Regions from separate parts of the Nonomuraea sp. B208 genome, predicted to be linked through region 1. Evidence: riboswitches for the same ligand, from Rfam matches in the RefSeq annotation. Region 1 holds a riboswitch; each other region holds the start of a gene.
What was found. A riboswitch is a leader RNA that binds a small molecule or an ion and turns the genes downstream of it on or off. The one in region 1 is predicted to bind thiamine pyrophosphate.

Region 1 (4,380 bases):
ACGTGCACGACGTTGGGATGGGAGAGACTGGCCACCGACTTCGCCTCGCCGATGAACCTCCTGACGAACGCCGGGTCCTCGGCGAGCGAGCGGTGCATGACCTTCAGCGCGACGGTCCGGTCCAGCCGGACGTCGAGCGCCAGGTAGACGGTCGCCATACCGCCCCGGGCGATCCGGCTCTCGATGCGATAGCGTCCATCGAGGAGCCGCCCGACCAGAGGGTCCGCAGTCGTCGTATCCACCCCGCTGAGTTTACGGGCGTTTTGGCACCGGCAGGGCCCGGCCGCCCGAAACCGATGCCGAGCCGTGCCCCCTGCGACGCGCCGGAGCCCCGCGAGCCCCGGCGCGTCCCTCCTGTCTCCCGCGTCAGGGCATCATGGGGGAGGACGCCTCGGCGTAGCGGCGGCGCGGGATACGCCCCGCCTGCCGCGCCAGCCGCCCGGCCGTCACCGCCGCCTTCATGGCCGCCGCCATGAGGTCGGGGCGCTGGGCCCGGGTGACCGCCGTCGCCAGCAGCACCGCGTCACAGCCGAGCTCCATCGCCAGCGCGGCGTCGCTGGCCGTGCCGATCCCCGCGTCGAGGATCACCGGTACCGACGCGGCCTCCACGATCAGCTCGATGTTGTGCGGGTTGCGGATGCCGAGGCCCGACCCGATCGGCGCGCCCAGGGGCATCACCGCCGCGCAGCCCGCCTGCTCAAGCCGCCGCGCCAGCGCCGGGTCGTCGCCGATGTACGGGAGCACCACGAACCCGTCGGCCACCAGCCGCTCGGCCGCGTCGAAGGTCTCGATGGGGTCGGGCAGCAGCGTCCGCTCGTCGGCGATGACCTCCAGCTTGACCCAGTTCGTGCCGAGCGCCTCCCTGGCCAGCCGGGCCGTCAGCACGGCGTCGCCCGCCGTGAAGCAGCCGGCCGTGTTGGGCAGCACCTTGATGTCGCGCTCGCGCAGCACGTCGAGCACCGAGCCGCGGGCGTGCGGGTCGAGCCGCCGCATGGCGACCGTGGTCAGCTCGGTGCCGGAGGCCGCCAGCGCCTGGTCCAGCACCTCCAGCGAGGGGGCGCCGCCGGTGCCCATGATGAGCCGGGAGGAGAACTTCTCCCCGGCGATGATCAGATCATCCACCCTGCACCGCCGTCAGCACCTCCACGCGGTCGCGCTCGCGCAGCGCCGTGGTCTCCCATGCGCCGCGCGTGACCACCTCGTCGTTGACCGCCACGGCGACCCCGGTGGTCGCCGCGGTCAGGGCCCGTACGGCCTGCGCCACGGTCGTCCCGTCGGCGACCTCGTGCGTGGCCCCGTTGATCTGCACCATCATGCGATCTCTCCAAATCTCGCCGGCGAGCACAACGCCGCCAGCCCGCCCTCCTCGCCGCCCGCCTCCCCGGCCACCAGGGCCGCCGTCAGAGGCGCGAGCAGCACGCCGCCCCGGTGGTGTCCGGTGGCGAGCGCCAGCCCGTCCCCGGCCGGCCCGACGATCGGCACGTTGTCCGGCGTGCCGGGGCGCAGGCCCGCCACCACGTCGGCCAGCTCCAGCTCGGTCACGCCGGGCACCAGCTCCCTGGCGTCGCGCAGCAGCTCGTACAGGCCGCCGGCGGTCACCCGGGTGTCGAAGCCCAGCTCCTCCTGGGTCGCGCCGACCACCAGTTCGCCGTCGCCCCGGGGGACGAGGTAGACGGGGGAGCCGTGCACGGAGCCGCGTACGCACCGGGTCAGCAGCGGCTGCGGCGAGCGCAGGCGCAGGATCTGCCCCTTGACCGGCCGCACCGGCACCCCGGCCAGCGCCGCGCTCCAGGCCCCGGCCGCCAGCACCACCGTCGTGGCGGGCAACTCGGCACCCCCCTCCAGCCGCACACCCGTGACCCGGCCCGCCCTCTCGTCCTCGCGCAGCAGCGCGGTGACCCGGGCGCGGACGAGCGGCACCTCCCGCCGTTCCAGCGCGGCCAGCAGCGCCGCCGTCACCCGGCGCGGGTCCACCCAGGCGTCGCCGGCGGCCAGCAGGCCGCCGCGCACCGACGGCGCCAGCATCGGCTCCAGGCGGCGGCATTCACGCCCGGTCAGCCGCTCCACCGGGAGCCCCAGCTTGTCCATGAACGCGGCCAGCTCGTCCAGCGCCGCGAGGTCGTCGGCCCCGAACGCCACGTCGAGCGTGCCCTCCGCGCGCAGGTCCACCCCGCGCGCCCCCTCGGGCAGCCCCGCGTCGGCGGCCAGCTCGGCCGCGAAGGCCGGCCAGCGGCGCAGCGACGCCAGGCCCAGCCGCAACAGCGGCTCCTCGGTGTAGGTCACCTCGCTGACCGGCGCCAGCATGCCCGCCGCCGCGTGCGAGGCCCCGCCCGCGGGGTCGGGATCGACCACGGTGACCGGCCGCCCCGCCCGCGCCAGCCGCCACGCGACCGACAGCCCGACGACCCCGCCGCCGACGATGACCTCCACCATGCGCTCCCTTCGCCGGCATGATCCGGATCAGGTGTCTTGCGGTCGAAGGCCCTGTGCAGCCTTCCTCTCAGCCCGGTCACGGCCGGACTCCCGCGCGTCTTACGCCCCCAGCCTACGACCTCGCCGGCGGCGCCAGACACGCCCCCCTTCGCCGCCGGGCCCCGTACCCGTCTATGGTCTTGGTCGTGGACCATGTCGTGGTGGTGGGAGCGGGCCTGGCCGGCGTACGCACGGTCGAGGCGCTGCGCGGGCGCGGATTCGGCGGCAGGATCACCCTCGTCGGGCGGGAACGCCATCGCCCCTACGACCGTCCGCCCCTGACCAAGAGCGTGCTGCTCGGGGAGTCCGACACCACGTTCGTCGACACCGACCTCGCCGCGCTGCGCGTCGCCTTCCGTCCCGGCGTGTCCGCCACCGCGCTGCGGCCGGGCGCCGTCGAGACCACCGAGGGCGAGCTGCGCTACGACGGCCTGGTCATCGCCACCGGCGCCGACCCGGTCCGGCTGCCCGGCGACGGCCCGCAGCACGTCCTGCGCACCCTCGACGACGCGCACGAGCTGCGCGCCGCGCTCGTGCCCGGCGCCCGCGTCGTGGTCGCCGGCGCGGGCTGGGTGGGGGCCGAGGTGGCCACGGCCGCCCGCCGGGCCGGCTGCGCGGTCACCGTGGTCGAGGCCGGTCCCGCGCCGCTCGCCACCGCCGTCGGCCCGGAGATCGGCGCCCGCACCGAACGCTGGTACGACGGCATCGACCTGCGGCTCGGCGCCATGGTCCACTCCGTCGAGGAGGGCGGCGTCGAGCTGGTCGGCGGCGAGTTCCTCGACGCGCACGTGGTCGTCGCCGGCATCGGCGTGCGCCCGGCCGTCCAGTGGCTGGCCGACGCCGACCTCGACCTGCACAACGGCGTCGTCGTGGACGAGCACCTGCGCGCCTCGCTGCCCGGCACGGTCGCGGTGGGCGACTGCGCCGCCTGGTGGTCGCGCCGCTTCCAGGACCGGCTGCGGGTCGAGCACTGGGACACCGCGCTCAACGCCCCCGAGGTCGCCGCCGCGAGCCTGCTCGGCGAGGACGCCGTCTACGACCCGGTGCCGTACTTCTGGTCGGAGCAGTTCGGGCACATGGTCCAGTACGCCGGCCATCACCCCGCGGGCGAGCGCCTGCTCTACCGCGGCGGCCCCGAGGGCAAGTGGTCGGCCGTCTGGCTGAGGGACGACGACACCCTCGCCGCGGTGTTCGCCGTCGACCGGCCGCGCGACCTCGTCCAGGGCCGCCGCATCATCGGCGCGGGCTCCCGGCTGGACGCGGAACGCCTGGTAGATCCAGACGTCCCCCTACGGGATTGTGTTGTTTGAGCAAGCACGGCATGTGGTAGTTGTGGTTCCGTGACGCTTTCTGTTGCACAGATCGACCGGGAGACCGACCAGCTCGTCAGCGAGTGGCTCACGCTCCCCGAAGTGGCCCAGCGCCTGGAACTCCCGATCGGGCGGGCCAAGCAACTCCTCAAGGATCACAAGCTCCTCGGCGTACGCCGGGAGGGCAGCGGGTCCCCGCAGGTGCCCGCGGTGTTCCTCGACGGGAAGGACGTGATGAAGGGCCTGCCCGGCACCCTGACCGTGCTGCAGGACGCCGGCTACGACGACGCCGAGTCCCTGCGCTGGCTCTTCACCCCCGACGACTCGCTGCCAGGCTCGCCCATCGAGGCGATCAAGGCCGGCCGTCACACAGAGGTCAAGCGGCGTGCCCAGGCCCTCGCTTTCTGACGCCCGCCTCTATCTCTGCACCGACGGCCGCCGCGACCGCAGCGACCTCGCGCAGTTCCTCGACACGGTGCTGGCTAACGGCGTGGACATCGTCCAGCTGCGGGAGAAGGGCCTGGAGGCCCGCGAAGAGCTCGCCCTCCTCGAGGTCTTCCGCGACGCCTGCGACCGGCACGGCAAGCTGCTGGCGGTC
Region 2 (4,380 bases), on a different contig from region 1:
GTTCACCTCGATCCCGCTGGCCATGAGCGCCACCGACGCCGTCGAGGTCGACACCGACACGGGCGTGTTCGACATGCTGTCGCTCGGGCTGTCCATGGGCGACAGCCCGGTGACGACCGTGGTGCCCTTCGGCGGGGAGGAGAGCGTGGCGAGCGGCGGCACGGCGATCAAGTGGGACCGCACCAAGGCGGTCGCCCTGTTCGACGCGCTCAAGGAGGACAAGCCGGTGCCGAAGGAAGTGATCGACGCCAACTGAGCCCTGGCCCCTCCGGGTGCTCAGCCGCCGCTGGTGGCGACGACCGTGGCGGCGGTGATCGCGGTGATGGTGGCGGCGTTGATGGCCGCGATCGTCCTCGCCACCGCGTCGCCCGCCCAGGCGCCCTCGGCGAGCTCCTTCACCCGTTCCTTGCTCGCCCCGGGGAACGCCTTGCGGTCGAGCTTGGCCGCGTGCATGATCGCGATCAGGACGGCGGTGCGGGGGTCGGGCTCCGCGCCGCCGAGCACGCTCGCCACCCGCTCCCTGACGTCGGCCTCCACGCTCGGGTCGGCCTCCGGCCAGCGCGTGACGGGGAAGATCCCGAGCACCTTGCCCCGCTGCTCGGTCAGCACGCCGGACTGGGCGAGCCTGGTCAGCAGGCGCGCCCGCAGCTTGTGCGACTGCAGGCGCTGCACCCACCAGGCGGGCTTGCGCTCCTTGCGTTCGTCGCCCAGGCGGCTCAGCACGGCGTCCAGCTCGTCGTCCCCGGTAGATGCGGAGTCGATGAGCACGAGCCTGTCGTCCGTCAGCTCGACGCGGCCCTCGACGGCGAGCTCGGCGAGGAGCGCGCCGGCCAGCGCGGGGTCGAGCTGCACGGTGCTGATGAGCTGCTTGCCCTCGTCCTCGCTGTACGCGAGCAGGAGGAGTTCTTCGGCGATCGTCACCTTCATGCCCCGACACTAATCGCCCGGCGCTTTCCACAGGCTGTGGATGGTCCGGCGCGCACCGTACTCTGGGGGCATGCCGGAACTTCCCGAAGTGGAGTCTCTGGCCCACTTCCTGCGCGAACGGGCGGTGGGCCGGTCCATCATGGCCGTCGAAGTGGTCGGCATCCAGGCGCTCAAGACGTTCGATCCGCCGGTCACGGCGCTCGGCGGGCTCACCGTCACCGGGGTGGCGAGGCACGGCAAGTTCCTCGACCTCGACTGTGACGGGCTGCACCTGGTCTTCCACCTGGCGCGGGCCGGGTGGCTGCGCTGGCGCGACGACATGTCGGGGGCCAAGCCGGTGCGGCCGGGCAAGGGCCCGCTCGCGGCGCGGGTGCGCTTCGCGCCCGACGACGAGGGGCAGGCGCCGGGGTTCGAGCTGACGGAGGCGGGGACGCAGAAGCGGCTCGCCATCTATGTCACGAAAAATCCGGACGAGGTGCCCGGCGTGGCCGCCCTCGGCCCCGACCCCCTCGACCCGGCCTTCACCGTGGACGCGCTGAAGCGCATCGTGGGCGGCAACCGTACCCAGATCAAGGGCCTGCTCCGCGACCAGAAGATCATCGCGGGCATCGGCAACGCCTACTCCGACGAGGTGCTGCACGCGGCGCGGATGTCCCCGTTCAAGATCGCCGGGACGCTGACCGACGCGCAGGTCGCCGACCTGCACGAGGCCATCGTCACGACGCTCGCCGACGCCGTCGAGCGGGCGCACGGCCTGGCCGCCAAGGACCTCAAGGCGGAGAAGAAGTCGGGCCTTCGCGTGCACAACCGGACGGGGCAGCCCTGCGACGTGTGCGGCGACACGATCCGCGAGGTGTCGTTCGCCGACTCCTCGCTGCAGTACTGCCCGACCTGCCAGACGGGTGGCAAGCCCCTGGCCGACCGGCGGATGTCCAAGCTGCTCAAATAGCTCCGCGCGGGCGGGACAATGGAAGCATGACCGTTCCTGAGACCGAGGCCAGCGCCGTCCCCGCGGACGCCTACCTGCTCGACGTGCGTGAGCAGGACGAATGGCTCGCGGGCCACGCGCCGGAGGCCGTGCACATCCCCATGACCCAGATCCAGGGCCGGGTCGAGGAGATCCCGGCCGACCGCACCGTCTACGTCGTCTGCCGGGTCGGCGGCCGGTCGCTGCAGGTCGCGGCCTGGCTCAACCAGCTCGGACGCGACGCCGTCAACGTCGGCGGCGGCATGCAGTCGTGGGAGGCCGCGCGCCGGCCCATGGTGAGCGAGACCGGTCAGGACCCGTTCGTGGCCTGATCGGCCGAGGAAGAGCCTCATATGGCGCTTCTGGCGCCATTGAGGCATCATGAGGGCGAAAACTACAGATCGTCGCGGGAGCTCGGGGTTCGCCGGGCTGAGAGGGCAGCTGACCAGCCGCTGCCGACCGCCTGAACCTGTCCGGGTAATGCCGGCGTAGGGAGTGTGCGATGGCGCATGTCGCCGACGAAGTCCCCCTGACCCTCGACGGCGCTCCGCCGAAGACGCTCGGCGTCCTCGACCAGGGCGCCCTCTGGGCCAACCTCGGCGTCAGCCTCCTCGGCTTCTCCGGGGCGCTGTTCCTGCTCGACCCCCTCGGCAACGCCCCGCTCAGCCTGGCGGGCGCGCTCGTCGCGGCCCTGGTCGGCAGCCTCATCGGCACCGCCATGGTCGGTCTGTCCGCCGTCCCCGGCACGCGGACGGGGCAGCCCGCCATGGTGCTGCTGCGCGGGCTGTTCGGAGCGAAGATCTCCTACGTCCCCACGGTGCTCAACATCGTCCAGATGCTCGGCTGGGGGGCGTTCGAGCTGTGGGTGATCGCCAAGGCCGCCACCGCGATCTTCGGCGGGGTGCCCTACCAGGTGTGGGTGATCGTCGCCGGGGTGCTCACCACCGCGCTGACGATCTGGCCGCTCGGCTCGATCCGGCTGCTGCGCCGCTACGTTACGGTCGGCGTGATCATCTCGATGCTCTGGTTCGCCTGGTTCTTCCTGAACGAGGCCCCCACGTACACCGGCGGCTCGTGGACCGCGTTCCCGGCCGCCGTCGACTACGTGATCGCCCTGTCGGTCTCCTGGGTGCCGATGGCCGCCGACTTCGCCCGGCACTCCCGCTCCAGCCGCGCCGCGTTCACCGGCGTCGTCGGCGGCTACACGCTGGCCCAGGTCGCCTGCCTGGGGCTCGGCGTGTACGCGGTCGCCATCGCCGGCTCCGCCGCCGTCACCGCCGACAGCACGGCGGTCTTCGCGCCGTTCGTGGCGGCCCCGCTCGGCGCGCTGTTCTTCGGCATCCTGGTGCTGCGCGAGACCGACCAGTCGTTCGCGAACGTCTACTCGACCACGATGTCCCTGCAGAACCTGCTGCCGCGCGTGGACCGGCGGTTGTTCTCCGTCGCGATCGGCGTGCTGACCGTCGCGATCGCCCTGGTCGTGGACGTGACCTCGTACGGCGCGTTCCTCGGCGTGATCGGGGCGGTCTTCGTGCCGATGTTCGCCGTGCTGGCCGTGGACTACTTCGTCTTCGCCCGCGCCGGCCAGTGGAACACCGCCGAGGACGCCCCCTCGCGCCCGAGCATGCTGGTGCCGTGGGCGCTCGGGTTCGTCGCCTACTGGCTGACCACCTCGACGCCCACCGTCGCCGCCTGGGACGGCATCTGGGCGGGCCTGCGCGACGCGATCGGCTTCACCCGCCAGCCGTGGATGAACGGCGCGCTCGGCGCGGCCCTGGTGGCGGCGCTGGTGACGCTGCTCGCCGGGGCGCTCACGGGCCGGTCGAGGCGCGCCGTTCGACGTTGAGCAGGTGCTGCTTGGCGGCGACGCCCCCCGCGTAGTCGCCGAGCGCGCCGTCCTCGCGCACCACCCGGTGGCAGGGGACGATCACGCAGAGGGGGTTGGAGGCCAGCGCGTTGCCGATCGCCCGCAGCGCGCGCGGCCGGCCGATGCTCTCGCCGATGCGCTCCAGCGTCGTGGTCGTGCCGTAGGGGACCGCCATCGTCTTCTGCAGCACCGTGCGCGCGAACGGCGTGGCGAGCGCCAGGTCGACCGGCGTGGCGAAGGCCCGCAGCCGCCCCGAGAAGTAGGCGTCCAGCTCTCTGCGCAGCGGGTCGAGGCGGCGCGGGTCGGGGCCGATGAAGCGGCCCACGGTGCGGCTGATCAGCTCGAAGACGTCGTTCTCCGGCTCGAAGGAGCAGGCCACGGCGCCCTTGGCGGTCACCGCCAGCACGAGCCGGCCCACGGCGCCGTCGTAGGTGCCGAACGCGATGTCGGGTGCGTCTCCCCGGTAGGTGCTGGAGGTCACGCGCAGCAGGGCGTCCAGTTCGCCGCTCGTCATGCCCTCGCCCTCCCGGAATCGTCGTGACCGCAGCGTATCGGACGGATCGCCCGACGCACCCACCGCGCCACGTGCACTATGGAGGAGTGGGGGACGAATGGGCCG
Region 3 (4,380 bases), on a different contig from region 1:
TCGGTGCCGAGCACCATGTTGGCGTCGACCTTGAGGTGCACGGTCGCGCCGGGCGTGGCGGCCAGCGCCTGGCCGACCGCGAAGTCGGCGAACACCATCGGCAGGCCCTGCAGGCCGCCGATGTCCAGCGGGTAGGCGTCGGTCCGTCCCGGCTGGCCCTCGTTGAAGATGATGATCGCGCTCGCGCCGGCGGCGAGGGCGTTCTCGACCTTGGTGACGAACGGGCAGGTGCCGCGCTGGACGAGCGCGATCCGGCCGGCGACGAACCCGGCGAAGTCGGCCACCTCGCAGCCGCTGGTCGAGGAGGGCGACGGCGCGGGCGGCAGGGTCAGGTCCACGCCCTGGACCTGCGCGGTCACGTCGCCGGACGGTGACGGCGCGAAGGTGAAGAAGTCCTCGTTCGGCGCGTACGTCGCGCCGCCCTGCACGGCGAGCGTCGGCGGGGCGTTCTCGCTCCAGCTCTTCACGAACGTGACCGGCTGCAGGGTGACCTTGTAGCCGGCCCTGCGCAGCTTGCCGGCCACGTAGTCGCGGGAGGCCCGGTAGCCGGGGGTGCCGACGGCGCGGGTGCCGCCGCCCGCGTCGGCGATGGCCTGGAACGCCTTGAGGTGCTTGGCCACGTTCGTGCCCTTGACCTGCTGGACGAGCAGTTTGGCGAAGACGTCGTCGAGGCCGCCGGTCCGCGCCTGCGCGGGTGGCGCGGCGAGGACCGCGGCGGGGACCGTGGTGAGGAGCAGGCCGAGCGCGACGGCGATTCTACGCATACGCATGCGACGGATCTCCCTGTGCCGGGATCGGTTACGGGCGCGCGCAGTCCCCCCGAGCCGCGCCGAACGCGAACGTAACCCGGCACCGGGCCGCTGAGAAGGCCCACTGTCGCCGCGGATTCACGCCGTCTCAGGTCGCCTCGCGGCGGGCACGGGCACGCCGCTTCCCCTCGTGCATCGCCTGCACCCGCGCCACCGGGATCGTGTGCCCCTCTTCCACCAGGTCGGCGGGCAGTCGCTGCGGCCCGGGCATCTCCCCCGCCCACGGATCGCTCTTGTCGACCAGCGCCGCCGCCGTCCTGATGGTGAAGTCGCGCGGCGTCACCCGGTCCAGGTCCGGCCACGGCACGGGGAACGACACCGGCACGCCGGGCCGGATCCGCGGGCTGTAGGCGGCCACGACCGTCGCGCCGCCCGCCCGCGTGGAGTCGATGAAGACCTTGCCCGCGCGGTCCTCCCTGATGAACGCCGTCGTCGCGAGCCCCGGGTCCAGCCGCTCGGCGCGGGCCCCGATCGCGCGGGTGGCGGCGGCCAGGTCCTCCATCGGGACACCCGGCTCGACCGGCACGAACACGTGCACGCCCTTGGCCCCGCTGGTCTTCACCGCGCCCGCCAGCCCCGCGTCCGCCAGCGCCTGCCGCACCAGGAACGCCGCCCGCACGGCCAGCCCGAACGCCTCCGCGCCCTCCGGCGGATCGAGGTCCAGCACCAGGTGGGTGAAGTGGTCGCCGGCGATGAGCGCCGGGTGGTACTCCACCGCCCGCTGGTTGCCGAACCAGATCAGCGTCCGCCGGTCGTTGCCCAGCGCGTACGTCACCTGCCGCCGCGAGGAGTCCGCCCACACCGAGACGCGCTCGATCCACGGAGGGGCGTACTTCGGCAGGTTCTTCTGCATGAAGGGCTCCTGCCCGGGGCGTACCCGGACGACCGAGAGCGCCCGGTCGCGCAGCACCGGCACCAGGCGGTCCGCGACCGCGTCGAGATAGTCGACCAGGTCGCGTTTGGTGGCCTCGGCCCCGTCGAACAACGGCTGGTCGAGATTGGTCAGCGTCACGCCCTCGCGGGTCTCCTCGCCGGTCACCCCGTCCACCATATCCGAACACCTGTTACAGTGATCGACTGACGCGGGGTGCCCGGCGATCCGGGCTGAGATCACACCCGTCGAACCTGATCTAGCTCGCACTAGCGAAGGGACGTCATGTTCTGCGATGACATGTGGCTGCGCACGGCCGACCTGATGACCGCGATCCACGGCCACCCGTTCAACGTCGCGCTCGGCGACGGCACCCTCGACGCCGACCGGTTCGCGTTCTACATCGTGCAGGACGCCCGCTACCTGGAGGCGTTCTCCAAGGCGCTCGCCACCGCCTCGGCGCGGGCCACCGACCTGGACGAGGCGGCGTTCTTCGCGAGCAGCGCGCACACGGCGCTGGCCGCCGAGCGCCTGCTGCACGCCGGTTACGTGGCCGAGCTGGGCGCGGACGCGGCCGGGATCGCCACGTCGCCGACGTGCCTGGCGTACGCGTCCTACCTCCAGGCGACGGCGCTGGCGGCGCCGTACCCGGTGCTGGTGGCGGCGGTGCTGCCGTGCTTCTGGATCTACCAGGACGTCGGCACGGCGCTGCTGGGGCGGGCGGGCGACCTCGGCGGCCACCCGTACGGCAAGTGGATCTCCACCTACTCCGACCCGGAGTTCGCGGCGTCGGTGACCCGGGCCAAGGCGATCGCCGACCGGCTCGCCGAAGGCGCGGACGCCGGCACGCGGGCGGCGATGGAGGAGGCTTATCTGACGGCGGCGGCGTACGAGTGGATGTTCTGGGACAGCGCCTGGCGGCGCGAGGGCTGGCCCACGGACCGCTGGCTCCGCTAGGGGCCGGCGGGGCCGCGGGCGGCCATCGCCTCCTTCTCCTCGCGGGTGGCGATGAGGCCGGACGGCGCGAGCAGCTTCGACTCCTCGAACGGCTCCTCCGTGGTCGGCAGCGGCTCGCGCGCCCGGATCGCCGTCACCCACACGCGGACCGCGTCGAGGATCACGATGATGATCATGACGGCGAACAGCGCGGCCAGCACGCCGTCCACGGTGGAGTTGATGACGATCTGCCGCATCGCGTCCATCGACTTGGCGGGCGCGAGCACCTGCCCCTGGTCGATCGCGCTCTGGTAGCGGTCGCGCTGGGCGAAGAAGCCGAGGGTCGGGTCGGCGGAGAAGACCTTCTGGTAGCTCGCGGTCAGGGTGACCGCGGCGTCCCAGGCCAGCGGCACGCCCGTCACCCAGGCCCACTTGAGCCGCCCGCTCTTGATCAGCAGCGTGGTGGCGACGGTGAGCGCCACCGCCGCGAGGAGCTGGTTGGCGATGCCGAACAGCGGGAAGAGCTGGTTGATGCCGCCGAGCGGGTCGTTGACGCCCTGGTAGAGGAAATAGCCCCAGGCCGCCACGACCACCGCGCTCGATCCCACGAGGCCCGGCCACCAGCTCACCCGCGCCATCGGCTTCCACAGGTTGCCGAGGGTGTCCTGGAGCATGAACCGGCCCACCCGGGTGCCGGCGTCCACGGTCGTGAGGATGAACAGCGCCTCGAACATGATCGCGAAGTGGTACCAGAACGCCTGGAGCGCGGCCCCGCCGAGGAAGCCGGAGAAGATCTGCGAGATGCCGACGGCCAGCGTCGGCGCACCGCCGGTGCGGGCGATCAGCGTCTCCTCCTGCACGGCCGCCGCCGCGGCCTGGAGCTGCTCGGGGGTGATCGTGAAGCCCATGTTCGCGACGGCCTCGGAGGCCGACTGCACGGTGGCGCCGAGCACCCCGGCCGGGGCGTTCATCGCGAAGTAGAGGCCGGGCGACAGCACGCAGGCCGCCGTGATGGCCATGACGGCCACGAACGACTCCATGAGCATGGAGCCGTAGCCGATCATCCGGACCTGGCTCTCCTTCTGGATCAGCTTCGGCGTGGTGCCGGAGGAGATCAGCGCGTGGAACCCGGACAGCGCCCCGCAGGCGATGATGATGAACACGAACGGGAACAGCGAGCCCGCGAAGACCGGCCCCTTGCCGTTGAAGGCGAAGTCGGTGAAGGCGGTGGTGCGCAGCGGCGGCATGGTGACCGCGATGCCGATCGCGATCAGCACGATGGTGCCGATCTTCATGAACGTCGAGAGGTAGTCGCGCGGCGCGAGCAGCATCCACACCGGCAGCACCGCGGCGACGAACCCGTACGCGATGAGCCAGAGCGCGAGCGCCGACGGGCTCAGCGTGAAGAACGGCGCCCAGCTCGACCCCTGCACCCAGCCGCCCGCCACGATGGCGAGGACCAGCAGCGCGACCCCGATCACGGTCGTCTCGACGACCCGGCCCGGCCGCAGCACCCGCAGGTAGAAGCCCATGAACAGGGCGATCGGGATGGTCATCGCGATCGAGAAGACGCCCCACGGCGAGCGCGCGAGCGCGTTGACCACGACCAGCGCCAGCACCGCGAGCAGGATGATCATGATGGCGAACACGGCCACGAGCGCGGCCGCCCCGCCGATCGGGCCGATCTCCTCGCGGGCCATCTGGCCGAGGCTGCGGCCGTTGCGGCGCATGGAGAAGAACAGCACCACCATGTCCTGGACGGCC

Region 2: linked by a shared signal. The riboswitch ahead of AC27IY_RS17260 (purine-cytosine permease family protein) and the one ahead of thiO (glycine oxidase ThiO) in region 1 are both predicted to bind thiamine pyrophosphate.
Region 3: linked by a shared signal. The riboswitch ahead of AC27IY_RS28620 (TenA family protein) and the one ahead of thiO (glycine oxidase ThiO) in region 1 are both predicted to bind thiamine pyrophosphate.

Annotation. Positions count from the first base shown of each region.
Region 1 is NZ_BAAJOU010000023.1:380,754-385,133, forward strand. It holds gene AC27IY_RS25675 (Stk1 family PASTA domain-containing Ser/Thr kinase) at 1-242, opposite strand, end outside; gene AC27IY_RS25680 (thiazole synthase) at 367-1,122, opposite strand; gene thiS (sulfur carrier protein ThiS) at 1,115-1,315, opposite strand; gene thiO (glycine oxidase ThiO) at 1,312-2,433, opposite strand; TPP riboswitch at 2,421-2,537, opposite strand; gene AC27IY_RS25695 (NAD(P)/FAD-dependent oxidoreductase) at 2,619-3,782, shown strand; gene AC27IY_RS25700 (Rv2175c family DNA-binding protein) at 3,813-4,190, shown strand; gene thiE (thiamine phosphate synthase) at 4,168-4,380, shown strand, end outside.
Region 2 is NZ_BAAJOU010000021.1:106,554-110,933, forward strand. It holds gene AC27IY_RS17240 (LCP family protein) at 1-256, shown strand, start outside; gene AC27IY_RS17245 (GOLPH3/VPS74 family protein) at 277-927, opposite strand; gene AC27IY_RS17250 (Fpg/Nei family DNA glycosylase) at 998-1,876, shown strand; gene AC27IY_RS17255 (rhodanese-like domain-containing protein) at 1,903-2,226, shown strand; TPP riboswitch at 2,291-2,406, shown strand; gene AC27IY_RS17260 (purine-cytosine permease family protein) at 2,397-3,740, shown strand; gene AC27IY_RS17265 (methylated-DNA--[protein]-cysteine S-methyltransferase) at 3,706-4,275, opposite strand; gene AC27IY_RS17270 (ATP-binding protein) at 4,362-4,380, shown strand, end outside.
Region 3 is NZ_BAAJOU010000025.1:134,333-138,712, forward strand. It holds gene AC27IY_RS28610 (M28 family metallopeptidase) at 1-770, opposite strand, end outside; gene AC27IY_RS28615 (DNA polymerase domain-containing protein) at 898-1,860, opposite strand; TPP riboswitch at 1,883-1,978, shown strand; gene AC27IY_RS28620 (TenA family protein) at 1,966-2,637, shown strand; gene AC27IY_RS28625 (carbon starvation CstA family protein) at 2,634-4,380, opposite strand, start outside.